Methylocaldum szegediense: one gene and its partner. Each later gene encodes a partner of the first gene's protein in a complex. Links are inferred from orthologs where the notes say so. Each region holds a gene or a part of one and is shown on either strand. Other genes may lie near its edges. The genes, in order: yajC and QEN43_RS02150.

Evidence for each region.
Region 2: the proteins of yajC (region 1) and QEN43_RS02150 are in contact, whole or in part, in a crystal structure (PDB 2RDD), measured with the Escherichia coli proteins. The link is inferred for Methylocaldum szegediense from one-to-one orthologs.

What each region holds. Positions count from the first base shown.
Region 1 is NZ_OX458333.1:4,374,380-4,389,141, reverse strand. Bases 6,708-9,446 are described here. They hold yajC (preprotein translocase subunit YajC), read right to left. Parts: upstream 8,383-9,446; coding sequence 8,032-8,382; downstream 6,708-8,031. Other genes in these bases: tgt (tRNA guanosine(34) transglycosylase Tgt), read right to left, coding at 8,433-9,446; secD (protein translocase subunit SecD), read right to left, coding at 6,708-7,971. In the rest of the region: QEN43_RS19205 (Crp/Fnr family transcriptional regulator), read right to left, coding at 1-231; hcp (hydroxylamine reductase), read left to right, coding at 343-2,007; aromatic/alkene monooxygenase hydroxylase FAD-binding subunit MmoC, read left to right, coding at 2,294-3,331; QEN43_RS19190 (HhH-GDP family DNA glycosylase), read right to left, coding at 3,428-4,138; QEN43_RS19185 (M20/M25/M40 family metallo-hydrolase), read right to left, coding at 4,151-5,041; protein translocase subunit SecF, read right to left, coding at 5,155-6,093; more of secD, read right to left, coding at 6,127-6,707; more of tgt, read right to left, coding at 9,447-9,539; preprotein translocase subunit SecG, read right to left, coding at 9,719-10,099; QEN43_RS19150 (triose-phosphate isomerase), read right to left, coding at 10,109-10,474; QEN43_RS19145 (potassium transporter Kup), read left to right, coding at 11,606-13,492; QEN43_RS19140 (undecaprenyl-diphosphate phosphatase), read left to right, coding at 13,523-14,347; QEN43_RS19135 (aminotransferase class V-fold PLP-dependent enzyme), read left to right, coding at 14,378-14,762. UniProt on the Escherichia coli protein: The SecYEG-SecDF-YajC-YidC holo-translocon (HTL) protein secretase/insertase is a supercomplex required for protein secretion, insertion of proteins into membranes, and assembly of membrane protein complexes.
Region 2 is NZ_OX458333.1:482,746-498,468, reverse strand. Bases 453-4,152 are described here. They hold QEN43_RS02150 (efflux RND transporter permease subunit), read left to right. Parts: upstream 453-754; coding sequence 755-3,952; downstream 3,953-4,152. Other genes in these bases: QEN43_RS02145 (efflux transporter outer membrane subunit), read left to right, coding at 4,048-4,152; QEN43_RS02155 (efflux RND transporter periplasmic adaptor subunit), read left to right, coding at 453-740. In the rest of the region: more of QEN43_RS02155, read left to right, coding at 1-452; more of QEN43_RS02145, read left to right, coding at 4,153-5,541; QEN43_RS02140 (NUDIX hydrolase), read left to right, coding at 5,538-6,044; QEN43_RS02135 (NUDIX domain-containing protein), read right to left, coding at 6,056-6,631; QEN43_RS02130 (PQQ-dependent sugar dehydrogenase), read right to left, coding at 6,697-7,845; cysS (cysteine--tRNA ligase), read right to left, coding at 7,985-9,421; gltX (glutamate--tRNA ligase), read right to left, coding at 9,421-10,821; QEN43_RS02115 (complex I subunit 4 family protein), read left to right, coding at 11,113-12,582; QEN43_RS02110 (DUF2309 domain-containing protein), read left to right, coding at 12,566-15,723.

The DNA of each region.
Region 1 (14,762 bases):
CCAAATCAGCTCGATCACCTTCTCCTCGCCCGCCGGCGAAAGGCGATAAAGCTGAATCGTCCCGGTTTCCAATATGAAGAAGCGGGTCGCCCGCTGACCATGCGTAAAAAGCTCTTCTCCCGCATCCAGCTGAACAGGAAGCGCGGCGGTAACCACCTGGGCCAATTGAGGCTGATCCAACTCCGCGAACAGCAAGTGCCGGTAAATCCAATCGGGCATCGTTCTCTTCATGCCGGTCTCCCGAAGGAAGCCGCTTGACCTAGGTCAAGGAGAGACGATTCTTCGGCCGCTATGTTGTTCACCGTCGATACGATTTGAATGTCCAATTAAAGGAAAAATGCCATGTTTTGCTATCAATGCGAACAAACCGCCCGTACCGATACCAGTAACGGCTGTACCAGCACCAAAGGAATCTGCGGTAAAGATCAAGTCACCGCCGATCTTCAGGACCTTTTGATCTACGGGTTGAAAGGCATCGCCCAGTATGCCCGGCGCGCCCGTGCATTCGGCATCTCTGACCGCGAGGTGGACGGGTTCATACTCTACGCGATGTTCACGACCCTGACCAACGTCAACTTCAATCCCGCCCGTTTCATCGCCATGATTCAGGAAACCGCCCGGCTGCGCGACCGAATCAAGGCACGTTACGAAGAGGCGGCACGGGAACGAGGCGGCGCTCCCGAAGTCCTGAACGGACCCGCCGCCTGGCAGCCGATGGATGATATCGACGGCTTGCTGGCGCAAACTAAGTCAGCCGCCGTAACCGCCGGCCGCGAACAAGTGGGTGACGATATCATCGGTCTCAGGGCAATGATTCTTTACGGACTCAAAGGGGTCGCCGCCTATGCCTACCATGCCCGCATTCTCGGTTACGAAAGCGACGAACTCTATACCCGTTTCGAGGAAATCCTGGACTTTCTAGCCGGTAACCCCGCCGATGCCGAAACACTCCTGGATCAAGCGCTGGCCGTCGGCCAGTTGAATCTAACGGCTCTAGAGCTTCTGGACGCCGCCAATACCGGCAGCTTCGGCCACCCCGAACCGACCGCCGTGCGGACGACTCCGGTCAAAGGTAAGGCGATCCTGGTCAGCGGCCATGATCTGAAGGATTTGGCGGCCCTACTGGAACAAACTAAAGGCAGGGGCATCAACGTCTACACCCATGGCGAACTGCTGCCGGCCCACGGTTATCCCAAACTGCGTGCTTATCCGCATTTGGTCGGCAATTACGGCGGTGCCTGGCAGGACCAGACCCACGAATTCGCCGAATTTCCGGGCGCGATCCTGATGACCTCCAATTGCCTGATCGAACCCCATCCTCGCTACCGGTCACGCCTCTTCACCACAGGACCTGTAGGCTGGCCAGGTGTACGCCATATCGCCAACGGCGACTTCTCGCCGGTCATTCAAGCGGCGCTGGCTCTCCCAGGTTTCCAGGAAGATGGCCCGGAACAAACCGTCACCGTGGGATTCGCCCGCAACGCGGTGCTCGGCGTTGCCGACAAAGTCGTGGATGCTGTCAAAACCGGCGCCATCCGTCACTTTTTCCTGATCGGCGGATGCGACGGCGCGGCGCCCGGGCGCAATTACTACACCGATCTGGCGAACCGCGTACCCGAGGACAGTGTCGTGCTCACCCTAGGCTGTGGCAAGTACCGCTTCAATCGGAACGAGTTCGGCACTATCGGCGGCATCCCGCGTCTCCTGGACCTCGGCCAATGTAACGACGCCTACTCCGCCATTCAAATCGCGAGTGCCCTGGCGCAAGCTTTCAACTGCGGGGTGAACGACTTGCCCTTGTCCCTCATGGTGTCCTGGTTCGAACAGAAAGCCGTGGCCGTACTCTTGACTCTACTATCACTCGGCATTCGCGGTATCCGGCTCGGACCGAGCCTGCCAGCATTCCTGACGCCAGCCCTCCTGGAACAGCTTTCGGCGCGGTTCGATCTGAAACCGATCACCACGGCCGAAGCCGACATCGAGGCAGCACTTCAGCGTGCGGCTTGAATACTTGAGAGGAGAGAGCTTATTCCATTCGGCATTCGAGTGAACATTCGTCGTCGGATCGTAGAGCCAAACGAAATCGATCGATGGGGGCTAGCCCTTCGACAAGGCTCAGGACAGGCCCCTCGGCTCCGCTCGGGGCGATCCGTTCGACGGTTCAGGGCGGGTTCCGCTTAACCGGCGTTTTGAGGTCGATTGGTGGGTTACGGGCTCGCGGCCTAGCCCACCGCACCGCTTCGCCGATTTACTCTCAAGTGATTTCAATGACCGACTTTCCAACGGAGAAGCCATGACCAGCCATGTCATCACACTCACTACCCGCGACGGGCAGCAGCTCAATTTCACCTGCGGCCCTGAGCAGAATCTCCTCGCCGCCGCCGCAGAGGAAGGCATTATACTGCCGTCACTGTGCCGGGACGGCGGTTGCGGCGCGTGTCTCTGCACCCGTGTCGACGGCGATTACGACTTGGACAGCTATAACCCCCTGGCGCTGCCCCCGGACGCTGCTGCTAGAGGCGACGTATTGCTTTGCCGAACGCGCCCGCTGAGCAATTTATCGCTCAAGGCGCCTTACGATTTCCAGCGCATCCGCTTCGAAGGACTGGCGAGTCGCCCGGCCGAAATCGTCGAGCTGGAGACCATCGCCGAAAAAACGGTGCGACTGTTACTGCGGCTGCAGCCGGACAGCAACGGCAGCCAAGCTGCGGATTTCGAACCGGGTCAGTACATGAGCCTGGAAATTCCCGGCACCGACATCAGCCGAGCCTACTCCATCGCCAATACCCCCAACTGGACTGGTGAACTGGAATTTCTGATCCGGCTGCAACCGGGCGGAGCGTTCTCCACTTACCTGGAGCGGGAGGCGAAAATCGGCCAGCGCATCAACATCCGTGGCCCTAGCGGCCATTTCGTCTTGCAGGCACAAAGCCTCAGGCCACGTTATTTCGTGGGCGGCGGTACCGGCTTGGCGCCGTTGCTCTCCATGCTTCGCCACATGGCCGAGTTACAGGAACCGCAACCGGCCAGGCTCTATTTCGGCGTCAATCGCGAAGCCGAACTATTCTGCCTGAATCCCCTTCGGGAACTCAGCCAACACTTGCCGCAGCTCAAGGTCGAACTGTGCGTGTGGCACCCGGAACCGACGTGGAGCGGATTTCGCGGCACTCCCGTGGATGCTTTACGGCGCGACCTGGAACAGGGTGGCCCCGCTCCCGACCTCTATCTTTGCGGTCCCCCTGCGCTCATCGATGCAGCAACGGAGACGGCACGCGCTTTCGGGATTTCCGATGAGCACATCTTTAGCGAGCGGTTCCTGCCTTCGACCTAACGCGCCGCTCCGCTCGCGGAATCGAGCTCCCGTCATTCGCTCGAAACAATGCCCAGAATTCACTCCGCGGGGCAAAGCCAAACGGGCTATGCGTGATCAACCGGCCGATTTGCCGGCATGCGTCTTCGCCCGTCGCAGCGACAGGCCGTGCCTGACCAATGCCGTTTCGAAATCCGGGAATTCGGAAGGTGCCCCGCCAGCCCTTGCCCAAAGCGCCTGCAGTCGTGCTGCCGCTAAACGGTTCTCACACTGCTCGTCGGGCAAAAAACCCAGCGCTTTGGCTCCGTCTATAGCCAGATCGGACAGACGCGGTGTCGCCTTGGGCCATATGCCGCGCAATTCCCGCAAGAAAATAGTGACTGTCGTCGGCCCGATGCCTTTCGCCAAGGCCATCAATCTTTGTTCCAGGTCCTCGGCGGATTCGGCTTTCGCATGTAGTCGATTGAGACTGCCCCCGTACTCTTCAAGCAAAGACTGCGACAGGTTCAACAGTTTCGTCGCGGTCTTGAAGTCATAACGGGTGTACCCGCCTTCGTCCAGGACCGCCACCAAGCCGTCCCAACCGCACGCTATGATGGCTTCGGGCGTCGTCAGCTTTCTTTTGGCAAAGGTCCGGTAGGTACGCGCCGCAATCCTCTCGGAAATACGCGCCCCAAACAAAACGGCCGCAAGAAACCATTTGAAAAGTTCGCCGTCGCCCCGCTCTGATACATCGATTTCCAGTTCGGCCGAAAAACGGCCGCCCAGCGCGGCGACCAGGTCGCTAGGTGATGCGTATCGATTTTCCGATCGAGCGGATTTGGACATGATCGTGCAGCCTCAGAACGCATCGTTCGCGCAATCCAGCAACGCCGAATACAAACCTAGGACGACCGCCGCGAAGGATTCGTACTGAAGTCTATCTGGCCGGTCGTCGGCCGTGTGATACCAGGGGTTTCGATAAAACGCGGTATCCGTCACCATGATCGCTGAATACCCCTGCCTCCAGAATGAAAAATGGTCGCTGAGCGCGACTCCGGGCACGAAGAACGGCGCAGCGAGATACTCAACCGGAAAACCCGAATGGCGGCGGAAGGCTCGGACGAGGCGCAGCAAGTCGTTCCGAGAACGCCGGTTAGACACGAAGGCAATGAAATTGCCGCGGTCGGGGTAAGCGTATTTGAGCAGAACCGGATAGCTCTGGCTGTTGGGCGTATCGTAATAACAGCCCAGCATTTCGAGCGAAACCATGAAGCGTATCTGATCGCCGCGCTGTTTGGCGGCTTTGGCATAAATCAGACTGCCCATGTATCGTCCGCCGAAAAACGGCGCTTCCTCGTTCACGAAGGCCACAAAACGGACGGTCCTTTTCTGCGCGGCGCTCATGAACAGGCGTGACAACTCCAATAACGCCGCGACGCCGCTGGCGTTGTCGTCCGCGCCGGGACTCCCAAATACCGTATCGTAGTGAGCTCCGATCAAAATAATCTCATCGGCACGACGGTTTCCCTGCCGTGTTATCTCCAGATTGGCGCATTCTATCCCCCGCACCTCGTAGGCGAGGCGGTTTACCGCATACCCTTGAGCCTCCCATTGCTCCGCGATGTAGCGCTCGGCGGCGCGCAAGGCTTCCGGCAGCATCAAGTTTCGCTCGCCTATGCGATCGGCCAGGGTATGAACGTGGACCTTCAATCTGGCGGCCATTTGCTCGATGGCTAGCCCTTCCCTCATGAGGAGTCGCGTTCGGGACTGTCCTCCATTTGATCTGAGCCAACTTGGGAAAGTTGCCGACGAAAAAAGGCCGCTCGAAGCGGCCTTTCCGATCCGATCGAATCCGGATGCGATCAGGGACGGTTATCGGTTGCCCCCTCCTTCTCAGGCAGCAGAAGGTCGGCGCGGCTGACCCCCAACCAATAGGCCAATGCACTCGCGACGTAGATCGACGAATAGGTACCCACCACGATGCCGACGATCAAGGCCAGAGAGAAGTTCCGAAGGACTTCTCCGCCCCAGATGGCCATCGCGATACAGACCAACAAGGTCAGAAAAGAGGTCATCAAAGTACGGCTCAGCGTTTCGTTGATGGATAGGTTGATGATGTCCAAAACCTCGCCGCGTCGGATCTTCCGGAAATTTTCGCGAATTCGATCGAAGATCACGATGGTATCGTTGATCGAGTAACCCAGGATCGCGAGAACGGCGGCCAGCACGCTCAGGTCGAACTCTAACTGAAAAACGGAAAACACCCCGAGGATCAAAACGATGTCGTGCACGCTGGCGACGATGGCACCGAACGAAAAACGATACTCGAAACGCCATGCGACATAGGCCAGAATCCCGAGTACCGCCAGCAGCAAGGCAACCACGCCGCTTTCCGCCAAGTCTTCTCCAACTTGGGGGCCGACGAACTCGATACGGTGGAGTTCGACTTGAACGGCGGGATCCTTTCTCAAGGCATCCATAACCCGAGTCCTCAGGTCGGTATTTGTCATGTCCTCCTGTGGGGAAAGACGGATTAGGACTTCTCGGGTGGTTCCGAAATGCTGCACGATCGGATTGGCGAAACCGGCGTCTTTCAACTGCTGGCGCACCTCTTCGAGATCCGCGGGCTCCTGATAAGCGACCTCGATAATCGTGCCTCCGGTAAAGTCGATGGCGAAGTTAAGTCCTTGCCACCCCAGTGAAACGAGCGACACCACGCTGAGCACAGCGGACAGAACAACCGCCGGCCAGCTCCAACGCATGAAGTCGATTTTATAACCCCGAATTTTAGTATCGGCCACTGATCATATCTCCTGAAATTCTTCGAATCCGGCTCAGATCCACAATTTGGCGACGCGCCTCTGGCCGTAGACGAAATTGACCAACATCCGCGTACACATCACCGCAGTGAACATGGAGGTCAAGATCCCTATCGTCAGGGTTACGGCGAACCCTTTCACGGGACCGGAGCCGATGGCGAACAGCATGACTGCCGCCACGAGCGTCGTGAGATTGGAGTCGAAAATGGTTGCGAACGCACGCTCGAATCCGGCGTAAATGCTGGACTGAATGGAATTGCCGTTACGCAGTTCTTCCTTGATGCGCTCGTAAATGAGTACGTTGGCATCGACGGCCATACCTATCGTCAGCGTGATGCCGGCGATCCCCGGCAAGGTCAGCGTCGCCTGCAAAACTGACAGAATCGACAGGATCAAAGCCACATTGAAAATCAGCGTGATATTCGCGATGATCCCGAAGACCTTGTAGTAAAGAATCATCACGATCGCGATCAGGACAAAGCCGATAATGAAGGAACGGGTGCCCTGCTCGATATTCTCTTTACCCAAACTGGGGCCTACGGTACGTTCCTCGATGATGTCCACCGGTGCCGCCAAAGCACCGGCGCGCAGCAGCAACGCCAAATTGCGCGCTTCGTCGGTGCTGTCGAGTCCGGTGATCTGGAAACGTTTGCTGAAACGGTCGCGAATCGTCGCGACGTTGATGACCTCCTCGATTTTCTTCTTGGTGGTCACTTTTCGACCTTCGACTTCCTTGGTTTCCGTCTTGGTTTCGATGTACACGACCGCCATCGGCTTGCCGATATTGTCTCGCGTGACATCGGCCATTTTACGGGCGCCTATGCTGTTCAACGTCACGAAAACCGCCGGCGAACCGGATTGGGAATCGAGACCCGAGGAAGCATCCACAATCTGATCGCCGGTCACGATGATCTTGCGCTGCAACAAGATCGGCCTGCCGCTTCGATCGTAATAGAGCCTGCTCCCCAGTGGCGTCCTGCCCTCTTCCAAACCCTGAACGCTGTGCTCGGTGTCCACCAAGCGAAATTCGAGCGTCGCGGTGGCTCCCAGAATCTCTTTGGCACGAGCGGTATCCTGGACGCCCGGAAGCTGTACCACGATACGGTCTTCGCCTTGCTGCTGAATCACCGGCTCGGCGACACCCAATTCGTTGATGCGGTTCCGAAGGGTCGTGATATTCTGCGCCACAGCCAGCCGGCGAGTCTCCCGTCGCTCGGTTTCGGACATCGTGGCCCGAATCGCGTTTCCTTCCACGCTGATATCCAGACCGCGAAGCTCTCGCCGAATGACATCCCTGGCCTGGGCCAAGGTATCCCCGTCCTGGAACTTCACCTCGATAACCCGGTTACCCCTGTCCACGGACAGGTAACGGATCTTGCTTTCCCGCAAAAGCGAACGAATGTCTTCGGCGTAACGCTCTTCCGCCTGTCGGATGGCCGCCTCGGTGTCCACCTGCATCAAAAAGTGCACGCCACCCCGAAGATCCAAACCCAGATACATGGGTTGGGCATTGATCGCCCTCAACCAAGCGGGCGTGGCCGGTGCCAAGTTGAGTGCTACCGTATAGTTCGTGCCCAGCGATTCGCTTAACAGGTCGGCCGCCTTGAGTTGGGTTTCGGTTTCGGTGAAACGCACCAGAAGTCGCTTTTCGGACAACTCGAGCGACTTCGGTTTTAACCCGGCGTCGCTCAGCAATTTTTCGACTTGAACGCGAGTGGCATCGTCGAGTTTGGCGCTTCGCAGAGGTGAAAGCTGCACGGAGGGATCTTCGCCGAAAAAATTGGGCAGCGAGTAAATCGACGCCAGCACCAATATCCCGATAATCAGAAGATTTTTCCAAAGTGGAAAGCTGTTTCGCATAATAGCTGCCTGTAAGGCGCGATACCCTTGGGGACGGGGCATCCGCCGTTTGATTATTGCTTAGCCTTTGTTTTCGGCTTTTTTCTTTGCCTTATAAGTACCCTTCGGCATGAGTGCCGCAATCGCATGACGCTGGACGTAAACATAAACGTTATCAGCAACTTCCAATTGAACGAAATTTTCGTCCAAATCCGCTATTCTACCGAGCAGCCCACCATTGGTGACGACCTCGCTCCCTTTGGTCAAAGACTCGATCATTTTCTTCTGTTCTTTGGCCCGGCGTTGCTGGGGGAGAACAAATAAGAAAAAGAAGACCAGCAAAATAGCGAGCGGTAAGATGAGACCGGCCAATCCCGGCTCTTGCTGAGCCGGCGCGGCTTGAGCAAATGCATCGGAAATCAAGAAACTCATAATGGATCCTTGTTTATCTTTTTAAAAACGCGGCATTATTACACAAAACTTCACACATCGCCTTTTCCTCGCTGCTCGTAAAACCAAGCCACGAATTCGCTCAGACGATTCTGCCCGATCGCTTCCCTAAGCCCGGCCATAAGCTCTTGGTAATAATAAAGGTTGTGTATCGTATTCAACCGGGATCCGAGAATTTCGCCACACTTGTCCAAATGCCGAAGATAGGCACGGCTGTAATTCCGACAGGTATAGCAACGACATTCCTCGTCCAACGGGCGGATATCGTTCTGATAGCAACTGTTGCGGATACGGATTGTGCCGTAGCGCGTGAACAAGTGACCATTGCGGGCGTTGCGCGTCGGCAAAACGCAGTCGAACATGTCGATGCCGAGCTGCACGGCCTCGACGATGTCCTCGGGCGTACCGACACCCATCAAATAGCGAGGCTTTTCGGCGGGCATGTGAGGCAACAGTGCGTTCAAGACACGCGCCCGATCTTCTTTTGGCTCGCCCACCGAAAGACCTCCGATCGCATAGCCGTCGAACCCAATCCGCTTGAGTCCCTCGATCGATTCGAGCCGGAGCTCTTCGTAAACGCTGCCTTGCACGATGCCAAACAATGCCGACGGATTGTCTGCATGCGCTTCTTTGCTCCGCTCCGCCCAACGCAAAGACAGCCGCATCGAATCGGCGGCTTGCTCGTAACTCGCCGGATATGGCGTGCACTCGTCGAAAACCATCACGATATCCGAACCCAAATCCCGCTGGACGGCCATAGATTCTTCTGGTCCTAGAAACGTAATGCTGCCGTCCACCGGAGAACGGAACTGAACGCCGGCATCGGTGATCTTGCGCATGGCACCCAAACTGAAAACCTGAAATCCGCCGGAGTCGGTCAGAATCGGACGCTCCCAATGCATGAACTCATGCAAACCACCGTGGTAGCGAATCACTTGCGTACCCGGGCGCAACATCAGGTGAAAGGTGTTTCCGAGAACGATTTCAGCACCGATTTCCTTAAGTTCCTCGGGCGTCATTGCCTTGACGGTACCGTAGGTGCCTACAGGCATGAATGCCGGCGTTTGTACCCGTCCTCGCGAAAAGATGAGCTCGCCCCGTCGAGCCCTCCCGTCAGTGCTGCGTACATGAAACTGCATCGAATTTTTAGGCGCTGGGAAGCAAAACGGCCTGACTATGCAAAATAGACAGGCCGTCTCGAATCAAGAATTGGTGCCGATGGTCGGACTTGAACCGACACGACTTGCGTCACCACCCCCTCAAGATGGCGTGTCTACCAATTCCACCACATCGGCTGAACATGATCTAACAAGGTTGGCTATTTTGCTGGCTCCGGCGACTGAGGCGCATCGGCACTCTCGGGCAAATCGGCCTTGTCAGTTGCTGGCGGCTCTTCCGCTACCTGCGGAAGATCGCGTCGAGACGGGTCCACACTGGGACCATCTATGATATCAACCTGTTTATTATCTTGTTTATCCGCCAGATACGCAAGACTTAAACTCGTCATGAAAAACAGAGTGGCCAATATCGCAGTCGTACGGGAGAGAAAAGAGGCCGCACCACGGGCGCCGAACAAACTGCTGGACGCCCCGCCCCCAAATCCTGCTCCAGCGTCGGCGCCCCGACCTTGCTGAAGAAGGACTAATCCGATGATCGCCAAGGCGACCAAGACATGAATAATTGTCAATGCCTGATACATAAAACTCACCTAAACCGAATGGCATATCGAGAGAAAGGACTTGGCGTCCAGGGATGCTTCACCAATTGATCCACCGTCCACGTCGGGCATATCAAACAGGGACCGGGCCTTTTCGGGCTTGACGCTGCCGCCGTAAAAATCTCGGACTGAAGCGGAGGTTTCGGGTTCCCGCTCCGCGATTTTCCACCGCAAGCACCGGTATTCAATTATGTGCCCAACTGCTGTGGCGTTCCCGGTTCCAATCGCCCGAACCGGCTCGTAGGCAATCACCGCATTCGACAACGATGCGACATTGGCCAGATCCAGCACCGCATCTAATTGCGTGCCGATAACATTTAAATGGCTCTGTCCGTGCGGTCCCACGGCCTTATCCATGCGTCAAAATCGTTGTAGCCTATGATCGAGCCCTTTCCTAAAACTCGCAGCCACCCCCTGATTGGACTCCCTGTATCACCGCCCCGCTCCGAATGGCCCACTCTAGCCAGATCGCATCCGACCACCCAACATGGGCACCGCCGTGTCCCCGGTGAACGCACCATTGCCCTTATCCGTTACATCTTGCGCGCCCAATAAAATTTATTCCTTCCTAGCACTCTGGCCGCCTCCGGTATGCACACGAACGGCGCGAATTCACCCACCTCCGCTGTTTCAGTTTCCGAAATGCCGGAAAGAATATTCACCCTCGAATGCTGCCGATCTTCCAGCTTCCGACGACCGGAAGACGACGAAACATCGAGCGCTCTTTGTTGTAAAACCGTGGAAGCTTAATGATTCAACGCTGGTTTTTCAAGCAAAAAGGATATGTTGCAGATACGCACTCGCGCCCTCGCCCAGCCGTTAGGCGCTCTTCGAAAGGCGTAGCTAGACGTAGCGGGGTCGCCCACCGCACAACGCTAAATTGAATTCGAGTCAAACCGAAATATTTCTCCGGTAGAAAATTGCTATTCACCGGTTGTTGCTCTCGAACTGTTCTGTAAACGCCAAGCCTCGGGTAACATCGCTCTGTGCTGCCCAATACTTGTGGGCGAGCGAGATTTCAGCATTTTTTAATGTTGTCGAGCGTTGCATCACGGCTTTTGTCCCATATGCTCTAAAACTCGATTGGATGGCGCCAAGGCATGCCCAAACCCGTTGAGCAGCGATCCTTTGACAGCCGGCCCATCCGGCACGGCCTGATCTGAATTCTCGTGAGTCTGCTTTCCCGAAGCGGAAGGAAGCCGGGATATGGACATCCAAGCGGAGAGCGGTATCCCGAATCGCGGAAACTCTTTTCCTTAAATTCGGTAGCTGCTTAGAAATGTCAAGCCTGAGCCAATCGGATCAAATGCGCTTGTCAACCGTCCGCGACACCCTCCCATACAAGCATCGCCAAGATAGCGTCCCGACAGATCGCGACAAGCGTTCCGGTTACCCGAGGACACTTCTTGCACGGATCGACAAGCCGATCATCACACAACGCCGTGAACGCTGCGCCCGCTCTTTTCGCGTCGGCGACGGAGAATGTTCATGAATTCGGTAACTCTGGCCCCGTACCCATCACACGCGCAAAAAAGCTTGATACTTGGGGCGCTGGGCATTGTATTCGGCAATATCGGTACGAGTCCGCTCTATGCGCTTAAACAATGCTTCGCCGGCGTTTTTGTGCTGGAGCCAACCCCGGAGAACATACTCGGCGTCTTGTCACTTATTTTTTGGGCACTTCTGATCGTCATTTCGCTGAAATACGCCATCGTCATCATGCGAGCGCATAACAAAGGCGAAGGCGGTGTCATGGCTCTGATAACGCTTATCCAGCAAAAGGCAGAAATCGGCCCTCGCTTACGGCGTCTGTTGATTGGGGTGGGGCTGGTCGGCGCGTCGCTATTTTACGGTGATGGCATGATCACGCCGGCTATCTCGGTCTTGAGCGCAGTCGAGGGGCTCGAAGTCCTACAACCAGAACTTCGTTCTTACATCGTTCCGCTATCACTCGCCATCCTCATAGGGCTTTTCGCCTTCCAGCGCAAAGGGACAGCCGGCGGCGGGGCACTATTCAGGCTGGTCATGGGCGTTTGGTTCTTCGCTATTGGGGCGTTTGGCACGCTGAGCTTGCTAAAAGCTCCTGAGGTGTTGGCCGCTGCGAACCCGGCGCACGCCATTTATTTTCTCTCGGCACACGGCTGGCCATCCGTATATGTTTTAGGCGCCGTCGTCCTGGCCGTAACCGGCGGAGAGGTACTGTATGCCGATATGGGACATTTCGGTCGGGAGTCCATCCGCAAGACATGGTTTCTGTTCGTCCTGCCTGCACTTATGCTCAACTACTTCGGCCAAGGCGCTCTTCTGATCCAGAATCCTTCCGCGATCCAGAACCCGTTCTATTTGCTGGTGCCTGAGGGAATGCTCGCGTTCATGATCGTGATCGCCACTATAGCCACGATTGTCGCTTCCCAGGCAATCATCTCGGCTACTTTTGCGCTCACCTCCCAGGCCATCCAGCTCGGTTTTTGCCCGCGGCTCGGCACTCACTACACGTCCGAAGAGGAAAACGGCCAGATTTATATTCCCTGGACCAACTGGGCATTGATGGTTGCCACCGTCATCCTGGTTCTCGGGTTTCAATCCTCATCCAATTTGGCGGCCGCGTACGGCGTCGCAGTAACGGGAATCATGGCCGTCGACACGATTTTGGCGCTCGTCGTAGTGTACAGCTTGTGGAAATGGAATCCTATCGTGAGCGGTTTGGCAGCCGTCGGATTTATTACCGTCGATTCGGTGTTCCTGATAGGCAACGCGACAAAAATCTTCGAAGGCGGCTGGCTTTCGTTAGTCATCGGACTTATCGCCTTCACGTTTCTATCAACATGGAAACGCGGCCGCGATCTGCTTCGGGAGAACTTGCGGGAAGGCTCGGTAGACGTCGATCACTTCTTGGCCGAGATCACCAGCAATCCTCCCCTGCGTGTAGCGGGTACCGCCGTGTTCATGACCAGTAGCCGAGACGATATTCCCCCGGCCTTGTTGCATAACTTGAAGCACAATAAGGTATTGCACGAAACCGTCGTTCTCATGACCGTCACCACGGAAAATACTCCCCGAGTCGCCCCCGAGAAACGTCGTGAAATCCGTCGACTCGGTGCGGGCTTTTTTAGAATCAATCTCCACTATGGTTTTATGGAGGCGCCGAATATCCCGCGAGCCCTGAAATCCGCCAGCCGAGAGTTTGACATCGACATCTCCGATACGACCTTTTTCCTCAGCCGCGAAACCATTATCCCGGGTCCAACCCCGAAAATGCCTCTTTGGCAATTGAGGCTGTTCATCGGCATGTTCCGCAATACCCGCAGTACTATCGGTTTCTTTCGAATTCCACCGGATCGCGTCGTTGAACTGGGCGTACAACGCATGCTGTAATCTTTAAATCGGCATCAACCAAGGAAATATATGGACCTTCCCCTATATTTGAAAGCAATCGTACTCGGCATTCTGGAGGGAGCAACCGAATTTCTTCCCATCTCCAGTACCGGCCATTTGATCATCGCCAACGATCTATTGTCTTTCACCGGCGAACGCGCGAAAACGTTTGACATATTTATTCAGCTCGGCGCGATTTGCGCGATCGTTTGGCATTATCGAAAGCGTATCTACCGCGTAATAGGGTCTCTGTTCTCCGATCCGGCTGCCTTGCGGTTTACAATCAATGTCCTGATCGGTTTCCTTCCGGCCGCTGTGCTCGGCCTTCTTCTTCATAAGACCATCAAAGCACAGCTTTTCAATCCGATTACCGTTGCAGGGGCGCTGATCGTAGGCGGCCTTGCGATACTGGCGATAGAAAGTCGGCGCCGGGCTCACCGCGTCGAAGACATCGATGATCTGACGTGGCATGTGGCACTCAAGGTCGGCTTCGCTCAGAGTCTCGCGCTGTTTCCCGGCGTATCACGGGCTGGTGCAACCATCATGGGCGGCTTATTGAGCGGGATGTCCCGGTCCGCTGCGACCGAGTTTTCGTTCTTCCTTGCTATTCCGACAATGTTCGCCGCCACGAGCTACGATTTGTACAAGAATCTGAATATCATGAGGCCCGAGGACATCCAAATACTGGCAATCGGCTTCATCGCCGCTTTTTTTAGCGCCTGGCTGGTCGTTCGCGCCTTGCTTGCATTTGTCTCGCGGCATAGTTTCAAGGCATTTGCTTGGTATCGAATACTATTCGGCTCCTTGGCGCTGATCTATTTCCTATCGACGAGCGGACTCACCGTTTCGCTCTAATATACGCTTTCTTCCCGTCGGTACCCACACGTGCATCCCGAATTCCCGTTATCCTCGGACCTCATCTATTTGAACCATGCGGCCGTGGCGCCGTGGCCGCTGCGCACCGCCCAGGCGGTCACCCGGTTTGCTGAGGAAAACGTCCGATACGGCGCCGCTCGTTATCCGGATTGGGTAAGACGGGAAAGCATTTTACGGGAACAACTACGCGACCTACTCAATGCACCGTCCTCGGACGATATCGCTTTGGTCAAGAACACCTCCGAGGCTATTTCACTCGTGGCTTTCGGTCTGGAATGGCGGGAAGGCGACAATATCGTTTCCAGCAGCGAGGAGTTCCCGTCAAATCGAATTCCCTGGCAAGCGCTGAGCAGCCGGGGCGTGGCGTTCAGGGAAGCGAACCTTGCCGCGGGGT
Region 2 (15,723 bases), 3.9 Mb from region 1 along the record:
ACGCCCGAAGCAAAGGCCAACGCGAGGCTGCGGCCGCCGTTCGGGCGGCAGAAGCGGCAGCGCAGATGGCCAGGCTGAATCTAGAATTCACCGAAATAAGAGCACCGATCAGCGGCCGTATCGGACGCGAGTTCGTCACTCAGGGAAACCTGGTGAGCGGCGGCGGGGCCGGGACTCTGCTGACGATCATCGTATCCGTCGATCCGGTTTACGTATACGTGGACGTGGACGAACGGGCGGTCCTGAAGTACAGGCGCTTGGCGGAAGCCGGGAAGCGGACCAGCGCCCGCGAAACTCGCATTACCGCGAAGTTGGCCCTTATCGATGAATCCGACTTTCCGCATGAAGGCTATATCGATTACATCGACCCGCGCATGGATCCCAGCACGGGCACTTTGCGCGCCAGAGCGGTTTTCAGTAATCCGAACGAATTCTTGAGCCCCGGATTCTTCGCCAGGCTTCGCGTGCCGGGAAGCGCGCCCTATCAAGGTCTGCTGGTTCCGGACAGAGCCGTCGGAACCGACCAGGGGCAGAAGTTTGTCTGGGTTGCGAAAGACGACGGCTCGGTCGAATACCGTCGGATCGTGCCCGGTACCGTAACGGGTCAGATGCGAGTGATCTCGGAAGGATTGCAGCCCGACGACTGGGTGGTCATCGAAGGCGTTCACAAGCTAAGTCCCGGCACCCGAATCGAAGCGGAGCGAATCCCTCTCGCGGCAATCGACGGCAGTTCATCGTAGGCACGCCTCCGAATATGACGAGATTCACTCATTTTTTCATCGACCGTCCCATCTTCGCGTCGGTCCTTTCCATTCTCATCGTTCTGGTTGGCGGACTCGCGGCCTTTTCCCTATCCATCGCGCAATACCCTGAAATCGCGCCGCCCACCATCCAAGTCAGCGCAACCTACCCGGGTGCGAATGCCCAGGTGTTGGCCGAAACGGTGGCGACGCCCATCGAGCAGGAGATCAACGGCGTTGAAGATATGTTGTACATGTCGTCCCAGTCCACCAACGAAGGGGTCATGCGCCTGACCATCACGTTCAAGCCGGGAACCGATCTCGATAAGTCGCAAGTACTGGTACAGAACCGGCTGGCTCTGGCCGAGCCGAAACTGCCGGAAGAAGTGCGCCGACAGGGGATTACCGTACGTAAGCGCAGCCCCGATCTGAGCCTGGTGGTGAATTTGATTTCGCCCGACGGCCGCTACGATTCCGTTTATCTCAGCAATTACGCTCTGCTGCAGATCCGGGATGTGCTCGCCCGGCTGCCCGGCGTCGGCGACATCACCCTGTTCGGCGAACGGGAATACAGCATGAGGGTTTGGCTGGACCCGGAAAAGGTCGCGGCCCGCAACCTGACCGCGAGCGACGTGGTCCAGGCCATCCGCGAACAAAACGTCCAGGTAGCCGCTGGCGTAGTAGGGCAGCCACCCACACCCGGCGGTCTCGATTTCCAGCTCACCGTGACTACCATGGGGCGTTTGGCGGACGAATCTCAATTCGGCGACATCGTCATCAAGACCGGAAAGGACGGACAGGTCACACGACTCAAAGACGTCGCGAGAATCGAACTTGGAGCCAAGGACTACAGCTCGTCGCTCAAGCTCGACGGTATACCGACGGTTGGCATCGCCATTTTCCAGTTGCCGGGCTCCAACGCAATCGAAACCAAGAAGGCTGTAGTGGAAGCCATGGAAAGGCTCAAACAGCGCTTTCCAGAAGGGCTTGACTATCTCCTGGTCTATGACACGGTGGTATTCGTCACGCAGTCGATCGCCGCGGTCGTTCAGACCCTCTTCGAGGCCATCGTGCTGGTCGTGGTCGTGGTCATGGTGTTCCTTCAGAACTGGCGAGCCACGATCATCCCATTGCTGGCAGTACCCGTGTCCCTGGTCGGCACCTTCGCGGTAATGGCTGCCATGGGATTGTCGCTGAACACGCTTTCACTGTTCGGGCTGGTCCTTGCTATCGGTATCGTCGTGGACGACGCCATCGTCGTGGTCGAAAACGTGGAACGAAACATGGCGCTTGGCCTCAAGGCCCGGGAAGCGACCCGTCGGGCCATGGAAGAAGTCGTCGGTCCGATCATCGCGACTTCACTGGTCCTGGTCGCGGTTTTTGTGCCGACGGCCTTCATCACCGGCGTATCCGGTGCGTTTTACAAGCAGTTTGCCCTGACCATCTCGGTATCCACGATCATTTCCACGTTCAATTCGCTCACGCTCAGCCCGGCGCTCTGCGCCGTCCTTCTGGACCGTGCGCACGGGGATAGAGATTGGTTCACGCGCTTGATCGATCGCCTTTTTGGATGGTTTTTCCGCGGTTTCAATCGGTTCTTCAGCGCCTTCGGCGAAGGCTATTCCCGGCTGACCGCGCGGCTGATCCGCATCACGGGCATCGTCCTGGTGCTTTACGTGGCGCTCAATAGCCTGAATTTTCTCGCTTTCGCCAAAGTACCGACCGGATTCATCCCACAACAGGATCAGGGCTATCTCATTCTCTACGCGCAGCTCCCGGACGCCGCTTCGCTGGAGCGTACTGACGCGGTTATCGATCGCGCTACCAAAATCATTCTCGAGACCGAGGGTGTCGCGCACGTGAATGCCTATGCCGGATTTTCGCTTCTGTCCGGAGGCCGCCAGTCGAACGCCGGCACCCTATTCGCCCGCCTCGAGCCGTTCGAAAAGCGCGCAGGACATCCGGAGCTTTCGGCGGACTCCATCATCGCGAAACTGCGTGAAAAGCTTTCCGTGATCGAGGATGCCCACATCGCCGTGTTTTCGCCACCACCGGTCCGCGGCCTAAGTTCGGTGGGCGGCTTCAAGCTGCAGATCCAGGACCGCGCCAACGTCGGTCCCGAGGAATTGCAGCGCGTGACGAACGATATCATCGCCAAAGGCAACGAACAGCCCGGACTGGTTGGTCTATTCACGACCTTCCGGGCCAGCACGCCACAGATCTATGTGGACATAAACCGAACACAGGCCAAGTCTTACGACGTACCGCTGAGCAACGTCTTCCAGACGCTTCAGATTTATCTCGGCTCCCTATACGTCAACGATTTCAATCTGTTCGGCAGAACCTACCAGGTAACGGCACAAGCCGACTCGATGTTCAGACTGAAACCCTCGGATATCGTCAACCTTAAGACTCGCAACCTGAACGGCGACATGGTTCCCCTCGGCACCTTGGTCGATGTTCGCGAAACCGTCGGTCCCGACAAAGTGACCCATTACAATCTGTATCCATCGGCCGAAATCAACGGTAGTACCCAACCCGGTGTCAGTTCGGGCCAGGCCATCGCGATCATGGAAGAACTATTGAACCGAGAGCTTCCCCTGACGATCGGCTTTGAATGGACCGAACTCAGCCTACAGGAAATCCTGGCCGGCAATACCGCCAAGATCATATTTCCCCTGAGCGTGATTTTCGTATTCCTTGCACTGGCCGCGCAATACGAGAGCTGGTCGTTGCCGTTCGCCGTCATTCTTATCGTTCCCACCTGTCTCTTGAGCTCGATGGCCGGCGTCTGGCTCCGTGGCATGGACAACAATATCTTCACCCAGATCGGTTTCATCGTCCTGGTCGGACTGGCCAGCAAGAACGCGATTCTGATCGTCGAGTTCGCCCGCAAGCTCCAAGAGGGGGGCAAAGATCGTTATCAAGCCGCCATCGAAGCGGCGCGCCTGCGCCTTCGGCCGATCTTGATGACCTCCTTCGCTTTCATTCTCGGCGTTTTCCCGCTGGTCGTATCCACCGGCGCTGGCTCGGAAAACCGGCGCATACTCGGGACCGCCGTGTTCAGCGGTATGCTTGGGGTCACGTTGTTCGGGCTGTTACTGACACCGGTGTTCTACGTGGTCATACGACAGTGGGTCGAACGCCGTCAACGACCCTCTTCGGAATCGATCGATACCGAGACTCCCTCTACGCCGCATATCAACCCCTGATTCGCCAAGCCATGTCCAAACTTTGCACGGCCATTGAACGCGGGCGGTCAGCCCCAGACGATCGCTCTCTTGGCGCACCCTTGGGGCGCGCCTTCATGATCGTGTTTTCCGCGTTGGTTTCCGCCTGCGCGGTCGGTCCTGACTATCGGCAACCGGACGCTGCCCCGGGTGCACAGTTTGCCCATGCCGTGCTTCCCGAATTCAAACGGGACGGGATCGAGATCGCATGGTGGAAGCAATTCGACGATCCGGTGCTGTCGGAACTCATTGACCAGGCGGTGAGCAATAACCGAGGTCTCAAGGCAGCCGAAGCGAATCTCCGGGTCGCGCGTGCGCTCTATCTCGAGGCCGGGCTGGATCTCCTCCCCACGATCACCAGCCATGCCAATTACACGACGACGAAGCGAAGTTTCGACGCCATGAACCGCCGACAGTACGCACCGCGCGAGCTCGAACTCTTCAACGTCGGCTTCGATGCCTTCTGGGAAGTTGACTTTTTCGGCCGGATACGGCGCAGCGTCGAAGCCCGAGACGCCGAAGTCGCAGCCGCTGAAGCCGACCTGCGCGACCTATTGGTCAGCGTGATTGCGGAGGTGGCCCGCAATTATTTCGAATTGCGGGGTTTGCAGAATCAGCTGGACGTAGCCCAAAAAAACGCCGACAACCAGGCCGCCACTCTAGAACTGACCCAAGCTAGACTGGAAGCCGGACGAGGCACGGAACTGGATACCTCGCGCGCTAAAGCCCAACTCGACTCCACGTTGGCGACGATTCCGCCCCTTCAAAGTCGTATTCGGCAAACCATCCATCGCCTCGGCGTGCTAACTGGTCAACTTCCGGACAGCCTGTCCAGCCAGTTGTCCACGCCCGCGCCTATGCCCAAGATTCCCGAATCGATACGGATCGGTTCACCTTCGGAGCTCCTGCGGCGCCGCCCGGACATTCGCGTCGCCGAGCGTAATCTTGCTGCAGCGACCGCCCGAATAGGCGTCGCCACGGCCGATCTTTTCCCTAGGGTAACCTTCAACGGCACCATCGCCTTGGAGTCCCGCACGCTTTCCGGGCTCGGCGCTTCCGGTACCGAGGCTTTCTCGGTGGGACCACGCATCTCCTGGGCATTTCTCGATCTCGGACGCGTCCTAGCCCGCATCAAGGCAGCGGACGCCAGCGCGGAAGCGAGACTCGCGAATTATGAGCAAACCGTGCTGACGGCACTCGAAGAAACCGAAAACGCACTGGTCAATTACAATCGCGAGCGCACCCGTCTCGCCTTGTTGATGTCCGCGGCAGCCGCGAGCGAACACGCTCATCAGCTCGCGCACCTTCGTTTCGAAGACGGTATCGAAGATTTCCTCACCGTCCTGGATGCCGAACGCCGCCTGCTCCAAGATCAGGAGCAATTGGCGCAAAGCGAAACCGCCACGGCGACTGCTCTGATCGCCGTCTATAAAGCGCTGGGCGGAGGCTGGGAAGTTTACGCCCCGGACGAAAATGCCGTCGCATCGGTTCCGGCATCGACGCAACAGGCATCTTCTGTCAGCGTCGGGCCGACCGCGGTTCCGGACACACCCGCACGAAACACGAAATGAAGGACGAATGGGTTTACGAAGTCGACGAGGACGACCGAATCATCGGTCAGCGTACGCGCGCCGACGTTCACAGGCTAGGCTTGCGCCATCGGTCCGTGCACATCCTGGTGTTCAATCATCTCGAACAAATACTGCTGCAAAAACGTTCTCACAGTAAGGACATCAACCCGGGGCTTTGGGATACCTCCGCCGCCGGTCATGTCGACTGGGGAGAAAGCTACGACGAGTGCGCGTTGCGGGAGTTGGGAGAAGAACTTGGAATCGAGAGCCCTTCGCCTCCTAGATTCTTGTTCAAGTTGCCCGCTTCCGCAGAAACCGGATGGGAGTTCATCCAGGTTTATCGGGTCGTCCATTCCGGCACCCTGCGGCTCGATCCCAGGGAGATCGACGAGTGCCGGTGGTTCGACACGAATGAGCTGGACTCATGGGTACACGATTCGGGAATCGGGTTGACACCGTCGTTCCGGCTGATCTGGCTGCGCTATCGTAACCGTAGACCGTAGGATGGTCGTTCTCAGGTCCGATCCAGCCAGGTTCGGAGCTTTACGAGCGCCTGTCTCGTGGAGTTGAAGGCAAACTCTTCGGGCCGCACATCGTAAGGCGATACCAGCCTAAAATCGGCCACGTCGTCCGCTGCCCGCAGGGTGTCGATCTGCGGTGCATCGCAAACAAAGAACAGGTCCGTGATTTTGTACAGCACACCGCCGTAAAGGTAATCATTCGGCGCGCTGCTCAGATAGCGATAGTTGATGGCTTCGACATTCAACTCTTCCGCGATTTCCCGCCGCAGCGCGTCTTCCACTGTTTCGTCGAAATCGACGAACCCACCGGGCAGGTCGAGTTTGCCTTTTCCCGGATCCTTGGCGCGCACGCACAAAATGAGCTGATTTTGGTGGAATACGAACCCACCCACTGCCGTGCAGGTGTTGAAAAAGAACAGAAAACCGCAGCGCCCACATCTGATCGCACGCTGCTCGTGAATGCTCAAATATTCGCCGCCGCAACGGGGGCAAAAACGAAAGGCGTCGTACGGTCCGGGTCCGGGATCGGGATCAACGAATGAAAAGTCTTCCGAATTTTGCGTTTTCATGGTTTCGTCGAAAAAAATAAACGGGATCGTGCTTTACTTTAACTTTTTCTGCTACAGCGGAGTTCTTATCGAACAGGCACTAAGCGGGCGATTTTGCCGTCGTCGGTCGAAAAATAAAGAAACCCATCCGGTCCCTGCCTTACCTGACGAAAGTTCAGGTCGAGATCGTTCAGCAATTCTTCCTGCTTCACGATCTTATTGTTGGCGTCTATCACCAGTCGACGAAGGTGCTGACCACTCAAATTGGCCACGAACAGATTACCCTTCCATCTTGGGAAGACGTCACCGAAATAGAACCCGATTCCGGATGGGGAAATGGACGGTACGTAATACGCGACCGGCTGCTCCATTCCCGGCTTTTCAGTACCTTCCCCGATCTTCGGCCCCCAATATTCGCGGCCATAGGTAATCACCGGCCAACCGTAGTTCGCTCCCGGGCGGATGAGGTTAATTTCGTCACCGCCGCGGGGCCCGAATTCGCTCTCCCACAACTCGCCTGTCACCGGATGCCGGGCCAACCCTTGTGGATTGCGGTGGCCGTAGCTCCAAATCTCGGGCTTGGCGTCCGGGTTGTTCGCAAACGGATTGTCGGGCGGTACGCTGCCGTCCTCGTTCAGACGCAGAATTTTGCCGTTGTGGTAGCGTAGATCCTGCGCCTTATGCCGCTCGTTCCTGTCTCCGACCGAAATGAAAAGCCGGCCTGAGCCGTCGAATTCGATCCGCGAACCGAAGTGGATATTATTCCCATTGGGCTCCCAGGCGCTGAAAAGCTTCCGGTAATCTTTCAGCTCGAGTCCTTCCAACCGACCGCGGCCGAGGGCCGTGGTCATTCCGGCATCCACTTTTTCAGAATAGGTCAGGTAAATCCAGCCGTTCTTGTCGAAATCGGGATGGACCCTTACGTCCAGCAGTCCGCCTTGTCCGGCCTGAACCACAGGCGGTGCCCCCTGAATGGTTTGCACCGATCGGGTATTCGGATCGAGAATACGCAACTGCCCGTCTCGTTCCGTGAACACGATCCGTCTGTCGGGGAGAAAATCGAATCCCCAGACCACGTCTTCCTGCTGGGCGATGACTTCCACCGAAAACGGCTGCCCTTCGGACTCATACGCGCCTTCGGAAGACCGAAACGCAACGATTCCCAAGGCAATAATCGCCAAAAGGAACCCTGCGCGAATCCCGATACTCCTCATCTTGCCGGCTTCAAGTTTCACAACTCCTCCCTTGGAATGTCTGATCCAAACCGCGATTTCGTCCCTTTCGGCAGACTATGATTCCTCGTTACTTGAATCCAAGGTAACGGAAGCTGTCCGTCCGCTTAAAGATTAAGTGCAACAAGACGCTCAGTTGAAGTCAAAGCCGCCGCCAGGTGGTGCCGTCGGCTGTATCCTCCAGTATGATGCCCTGCTCTTTGAGCTCATTCCGAATGCGATCGGCGGTAGCCCAGTCTTTCTTCTTGCGTGCTTCTAAGCGCTCTTGAATTTTTTGCTCGATACGCTCGTCACTCCAAATAATCTCAGCATCGAACTCGGCACCCGTTTTTGTTTGAAGCCTTAGCGCTCCAGGTCCGGACTTCAGAAATTCTTCCGGGTCGGTCTGTAACAGGCCGAGTATTTCACCGAGTCGTTTGAGCGTACCGGCTAAGTTTTCCGCTTCATCTCGACTTGCATTCCTCGCCCGATTGACTTCTCTTGCCAGCTCGAACAATACGGCGATCGCTTCGGGCGTATTGAAATCGTCGTTCATCGCCTCTTCGAAACGGCTAATAAACGCTTTATTTCGATCGCCTTCCGAAACCGGTACATCGCTGCGGATTCCGCGCAGAGCGGTATAAAGCCGGGTCAGCGCAGCATTCGCTTCGTCGAGATTTTCGTCCGAGTAGTTGAGCGGGCTTCGGTAATGGCTGTTGAGAATGAAAAACCGCACTACTTCCGGGCGATAACGGGCTAGAACCTCGCGGACCGTAAAGAAATTGCCCAAGGATTTGGACATCTTCTCCTCGTTCACCCGCACGAACCCGTTGTGCATCCAAACGTTGACGAACTTTTCGCCAGTCGCCCCTTCCGATTGCGCGATCTCGTTTTCATGGTGAGGAAATTGCAAATCCATGCCGCCACCGTGGATGTCGAAGTGATGTCCGAGGCAACGGGTGGACATGGCCGAACACTCAATGTGCCAACCGGGACGCCCCTTGCCCCAAGGGGAATCCCAAGCCGGCTCTCCCGGCTTCGCCATCTTCCACAGCACGAAATCCAGGGGATCGCGCTTGGCCTCCTCGATTTCCACCCGCTCGCCCGCCCGGAGATCTTCGATGTTCTTACCGGATAAACGACCGTAACCTTCAAATTTCGACACCGCGTAGAAAACGTCGCCGTTGTCGCCGATATAGGCATAGCCGCGATCGATCAAGGACTGAATCATGGCCACCATATCGTCGATGGATTCCGTTGCGCGCGGTTCGATATCCGGTGGTAGCACACCCAACGCGCGTTCATCTTCGTGCATCGCGTCGATGAACCTGGCGGTCAGCGCTGCGATGGATTCTCCATTCTCGTTGGCGCGCTTAATGATCTTGTCGTCGATGTCGGTGATATTCCGAACGTACGTGACCTCATATCCAAGATAGCGCAAATAGCGCACGACCATATCGAATACCACCATGACGCGGGCGTGCCCTAGATGGCAGTAGTCGTACACGGTCATCCCGCACACATAGAGCCGGACCTTGCCCGGTTCGATGGGGGTAAAGACTTCCTTGCGGCCGGTCAGGCTGTTGTAGATCTTCAGCATCATTCGGACTCGTAGGTAAATTCCGCCAAGCGTCGATGCAGCCGGTGCGGATCCAGTAAGCGGTAAATCGTTCCGAGCTCCGGCCCGTCCAGGCGCCCGGTCAAGGCGGCGCGAAGCGGCATGAACAACGCCTTGCCTTTGACTCCAGTCCGAGCTTTCAGCTCGCGCATGAAGACGTCGAACTCGCCTTGAGCCGCGTTGGCCGCATCGATGGCCGAAAGGTAATAGGATTCTCCCGCTTGTGCGGCAGTTTCAGCGGCATCCGGATCGAGCTGCAGCTCGTCCGTGAACAAGATGCGTGCCCAGCGGTCGGCCTGGTCCGGGAAAACGCAATTGCTACGCACGATTTCGATGAATGCCGCAAGATGTTCGTTCGGAACGATGGCCGCGGTCTCCTTGCGCAGCCATCCCCTGAGCGTCTCGTCGTCGGCCGATCGGACCACCATCTGCTGCCAATGATCCAGATGGACGATGTCAAACCGTGCAGGCGATTTGCCGAGGCGCGATAGATCGAAGTTTGCCTTGAGCGCTTTGAAATCCATCAGCTCGTCACTGTCATAGTGATGCCCTAGTCGGGCCAGCATGTTCAACAGCGCGCTCGGAAAATAACCTTCCTCACGCAACTGTTTCAGGCTGCGGCTGCCGTTGCGCTTGGACAGGGGCGCTCCGTCATTGCCTAGAATCAGCGAAATATGGGCATACTGCGGTATCGGCAAGCCGAGCGCCGAAAGAACCAACATTTGCCGGGGCGTGTTGGCGAGATGGTCTTCACCCCGCAACACATGCGTCACGCCCATCAGAGCATCGTCGATGGCGTTACAGAAGAAAAACGCCGCGCTCCCGTCGGCCCGGCGGATGATGAAGTCGCCGATGTCGTCGGTAGCGAATTTCTGCGGTCCACGCACGAGATCCTCGAATTCCACCGTTTCGTTTTTCGGCACTCGAAAGCGCAAGGTAGGCCGAAGCCCTTCATCGAACTTGCGTTTCACCTCGGCCGCCGTAAGATGAGAACACTTGCCCGTGTAACGCGGCGGCTGCCCCGAACTCAGTTGAATCTTGCGCGAAATCTCCAATTCTCGGGGCGAGCAAAAACAGTAATAGGCACGGCCCTGCTGCTCCAATTGCTCGTAATAACGCTGATAAATCGCGCCGCGGCAGGATTGAAAGTATCGTTCGTCCGGCTCCGCATTTTTGGGACCTTCGTCCCAATTCACACCCAACCAGCGCAAATCAGCGATCAGTTCCTCCACGAACTCGCTGCGGCTCCGCTCCTTATCGGTATCCTCAATACGAAGCAAGAAACGATCTCCAAACAATGCACTGAACAATGCCGTACGGGCATTGCCGAGGTGCATGAGACCGGTCGGACTGGGAGCGAAGCGAGTTTTGGTCGAGGTCATATCTAGGAAAGAATGGGGGGATGAATCGGCAAGCTTTTTGCCAAAAAGACAATTTAGAGCATGGCGTAACCTCCCGCAACCCTATGAAAGTTTCGCCCGGAAAACCGTTGCTTTTTGTTGACAAAGGTGTCACTGCTCTTGAACGCCCGTTTGCACGAATATCGCATGGTAAGCTTACCTTGGCCCAATTTTTCATTTATAGTATCGAGTCAAAACAACTAGGAAACTCAGGCATTCGGCTAATCGAGCCTCAAAACTCGCGGCCTTGCCTGACAAAACGAGCATCCGAACATGCATATCCTCAGTCTGATTCTTTGGACGCCTGTTGTCGGCGCCTTGGCCATTTTGGCTTTACCTGCACGGCAAATCCGCTTAATTCGGGCGGCGGCCTTGGGTTCATCGGCTGCCGTTCTGATGTTGACCATCTGGCTTCTGTGTCAGTTCGACACATCCTCTTCAGCGATCCAATTTGCCGAGAGCCGTCTTTGGAACGCTGAATTAGGAAGTTACTACGCCCTCGGGGTTGACGGTTTTTCCCTGCCCATGGTCGTACTGTCGGCCCTCCTGTGTCTGGTGGCGGTGCTGGCCTCGGAGAGCGTGAGCGCGCGGGTCAAGGGATACCATTTCTGGCTGCTGGCCCTCGAGTTCGGCATGATCGGCGTCTTTCTCGCCCAGGACTGGGCTTTGTTCTATGTGTTTTGGGAGTTGACGCTGATCCCGCTCTTTTTCCTCATCGACCAATGGGGCGGAGAACGCAAGCATACGGCTAGCCTCAATTTCGTCCTGTACACCATGGGTGGATCGGTGTTCATGCTGGTGAGCCTATTGATGATTTTCACCGCATCTTCCGAACACTCCACGACCATGGAGTCTATGCTGGCCACCGCGCGGAGCCTGCCCCGTGAGCAACAAATTTGGATTTTCCTGGGCTTTTTGATCGGGTTCGGCGCAAAAATGCCGGTGTTTCCTATCCACGGCTGGCTGCCTCTTGCGCATGTGGAAGCGCCCAGTCCGGTGAGTATTCTGTTGTCCGGCGCGCTTCTCAAAATGGGCGCCTATGGCCTGCTCAAAGCAACCGGCATGTTGCCGGAGGCGGCTCAGGCGCTCCAACCCCTGCTCGCCGGCTTGGCCTTGGTCAGCCTCGTATACGGAGCGTTACTCGCCTGGCGGCAGACCGATCTCAAGGCCATGATCGCCTATTCCTCTATTAGTCACATGGGTGTCGTGCTGATCGGCATTGCGGCGCTCAATCAAGCCGGGTTGCTAGGCGCCGTGTTGCAGATGACCGCCCACGGTCTCATTGCCGGTGCGCTATTCCTATTGATCGGTCTTCTCTACGAGCGCACCCATACCCGGGAAATCACGGATTACAGTTCCCTGGTGCAAGTGACCCCGCGCTTCGCCTTCTTTACGACCCTGGCCCTACTCGCGTCCATGGGGTTGCCGGGCTCGGCAGGTTTCGTGGCAGAACTCCATGCCATCATCGGCGGGTTTCAGAGTTTCGGATGGATCATGCTCTTTGCGAGCGTCGGTGTACTCATAGGCGCGTCCTACGCCATCCGAACTGCCGCCAGGCTGTTTACGGGTCCAATGCGGCCGGAAATGCAAAATGTCCACGATCTGCGCAGCCACGAGCTCGTCGCCGCCGGAGTTTTGGCAGCAGGTATCATGGCACTGGGACTCATGCCAGGTCCGATGGTGTCGTTGACAGACGCCTCCGTCAATCAACTCAGCATGGTTTTCAATGACAAGAATTACTGAGGAACCTAGAGTGCTATCGCCCAAATCGAAAGCTACAAGGCCCGACATCCGCCGGCGGTTGCAGGAGGCGGTGGACCACCTCGATCATATCTTGCCGGGACAGGCGCCGATCATGAACTTCGTGCATCACAATACGCTGCACGGTTTTCAGCATCTGCCATTTCAAGAGGCCCTAGAAGCCGTCGAACAACTGACCGGCATCAGAGGCTACTTGCCTGAAGAAGAATTCCGGAAGTTCTACTCCCAGGGCCGGATTCTCGATGAGGATCTGGCCGCCGCCTTCGCCGAGTCACCGCAACTCAAAGGTGACGAAGTGCTGCTTCGAGTCGGCGATCGAACGATCCTTCGGAAGGATGTTTATCGCATCGCCATGGTCTACGGCGTGGACGCCGTCACGCCGAGCCAGTTGAATTGGCTGATCGAGGAAATGGGGGTACTCGACCGGTTTCAAAGCGATATCCCGCCCGATGCACGCCGCCTCCTCATGGACTCGGTCAAACGTGTGACGGGAAATTCGGAGGCGCTACAGGAAAGTACACTGATCCGTGAGTTGTGGAATGCCACCTTACGAGTTCTCGGATTGGACCAGACCGCACCTCACCCTGAAGACTTAACCGATCTCACCGTCCGTCAAGCCGAAAGCTTGTTGAGCGAATCCGGACTATCATCCACAGGCGCTAAGTCCAGTACCACTCTCGCGCGGCAAAAAATGAAAGCGGAGGCCCGCGCGCTCTCCGATACACTCTTCGCCGACGTCGGCCACGGCATTTCGCTGCGCGGGTTGCTCCTGACGTTAACCGGACGGGATGTGCTCGACACGGTCCGACCGATACTGATCCGTTTTTGTGCCTCCCATTTGGACGAGGGGCTTGCGGCTTGGCATGCGGCCGACCGCTCGGAAGGACTGTACTCGGCATGGCGTCGTTCAGCGCCTTATGATTTCTCACTCGGTCTCAGCGATTTTCCGGATTGGCGGGAAGTCGTATCGGCTTTGCCGGAACTCGCCGTCGATGCGGTTCATGCGGAACTTGTGCGGATAGGCCTTCCAGAAGATCGCTGGGAGACCTATTTAGAGCGAATCGCTCTGGAAATTCCCGGCTGGTCGGGCATGATCAATTGGCGGCAGCATCATCCCGATTACGAGGCCAACCGGGAAGCGCCCGCCTCGCTCATGGATTATCTCGCCATTCGATTGGTCTTGGACCGAATCGTCATCGAAGGGCTTTGCCAGGAAACCTGGGGCATCGCGGGCACTTGGCCGTCCTTGCACGCCTATTTCGAACGAAATCCGCCCGAACTCCTCGTGCGCCATGCTCTGTTCAATGGCAATCTGCCCGAGTATCTGGCGGACGCGGCGCAGCAATTGGTCGCCGAATCGCGCCCCGGAAACTTCGATCGTGACCGTTGGTGGTCGGTTGCGGACATGATCTCGACCTGGAAGCACAGCTCGCTGGCGGAGAAACCCCACCGGCTGACCATTCACGACAGCGGCTGGCGTTTGTTCCGCTTGGCTCAGCATCTGGGCCTTTCGGGTCATGACGTCGGTTCGCTTTCGTTGCAGTCCTGTGAAGCCCTACTCGCCGCGGCGAGCGAATTGTCCTCGTCCACGCGTGGTTTTATCTGGCTCACCGCGTATGAGAGACGTTATCGCGAACGACTGTTCAACGCGCTGGTTAACAATCGCAAGCTGAAACCTTCGAAGCCACAAGACAAACGTCCGACGGCACAGGTCGTTTTCTGCATGGACGAGCGAGAAGAAGCGTTCCGCCGCCATCTGGAAGAACTCGATCCCAGTATCGAAACACTGGGAACCGCCGGTTTCTTCGGTATCGCCATGTACTGGCGCGGCTTGCACGATGAAAAGCCCATTCCCCTTTGCCCCGTGGTGGTGACGCCCAATCACGAGGTGAGAGAAGCGGTCCGCCCGAGCTACGAGAGCATCTCCCGGCATGGCGATCGGACACGCCATCTTCTGCACCGCTTCGAACAGATTTTTCACTCCGAGCTGCGGCGCAATCTTCTGTCTTCGGCTGTGCTGACCGATCTGCTCGCCCCTTTCATGATGGCGGTACTGTCCGGCATCGTATGGGCGCCCTACGCTTTCAAGAAACTGGTCGGAAGGCTTTTTAATAAGCTGTTGCCCACCGTACCCACATATCCCGAGATCACCGCTTCCTCCAAGTCCAAGAGCCACGAACATCCCCAGCTCGGATTTACGGATGAAGAACAAGCCGATCGCATCTTCGCCTTGTTGCGTTCGATCGGCCTGACCTCCGGCTTCGCACCTATAGTCGTTTGGGTCGGCCATGGCTCAACCAGCTTGAACAATCCACACGAAGCGGCCCACGACTGCGGTGCCTGCGGTGGAAAACGAGGCGGTCCTAACGCACGGGTAGCAGCCGCGATGGCGAATCGTCCCGAGGTGCGCGAGCTACTTCGGCAGAAAGGTATTGCCATTCCGGACGATACCTGGTTCGTCGGGGCTCAGCACGATACCTGCAACGAACTGTTGACTTGGTATGATCTGGAAGCCATTCCCGGTCGCTTCCAACCCGAATTCCACCGCCTCAAGCAAACGCTGGAAACCGCACGTGCATACTCTGCGCATGAGCGGTGTCGGCGCCTGGCAAACCTGACGTCGCCAGATTTTCCGCCGATGGCTGCCTTGAAGCATGTCGTCGAGAGATCCGCTGACTACAGCCAGGTCCGCCCCGAATACGGGCATGCCAGCAATGCCGCGGCCGTCATCGGCCGACGTTCCATCACCCGAGGGCTTTTTCTCGATCGTCGGGTCTTTCTGATTTCCTATGACCCTACCCAGGACTCCGTCGGCAGCACGCTCGAAAGTATTCTGCTGGCGGCTGCCCCGGTCGGAGCCGGCATCAATCTCGAATATTACTTTTCGACGGTGAACAATGATCGTTTCGGCTGTGGCACCAAAATACCGCACAACATCACCGGACTCTTCGGCGTCATGGAAGGAGCCTTCAGCGACCTTCGAACCGGGCTTCCGAAGCAGATGATCGAAATCCACGAAGCCATGCGACTGCAAATCGTCGTTGAGCACAGGACGGAAGTCTTGGCCGCGATTTACGAGCGTCAGCCCGCATTGCAGGAATTGATTGGCAACGGCTGGGTGCT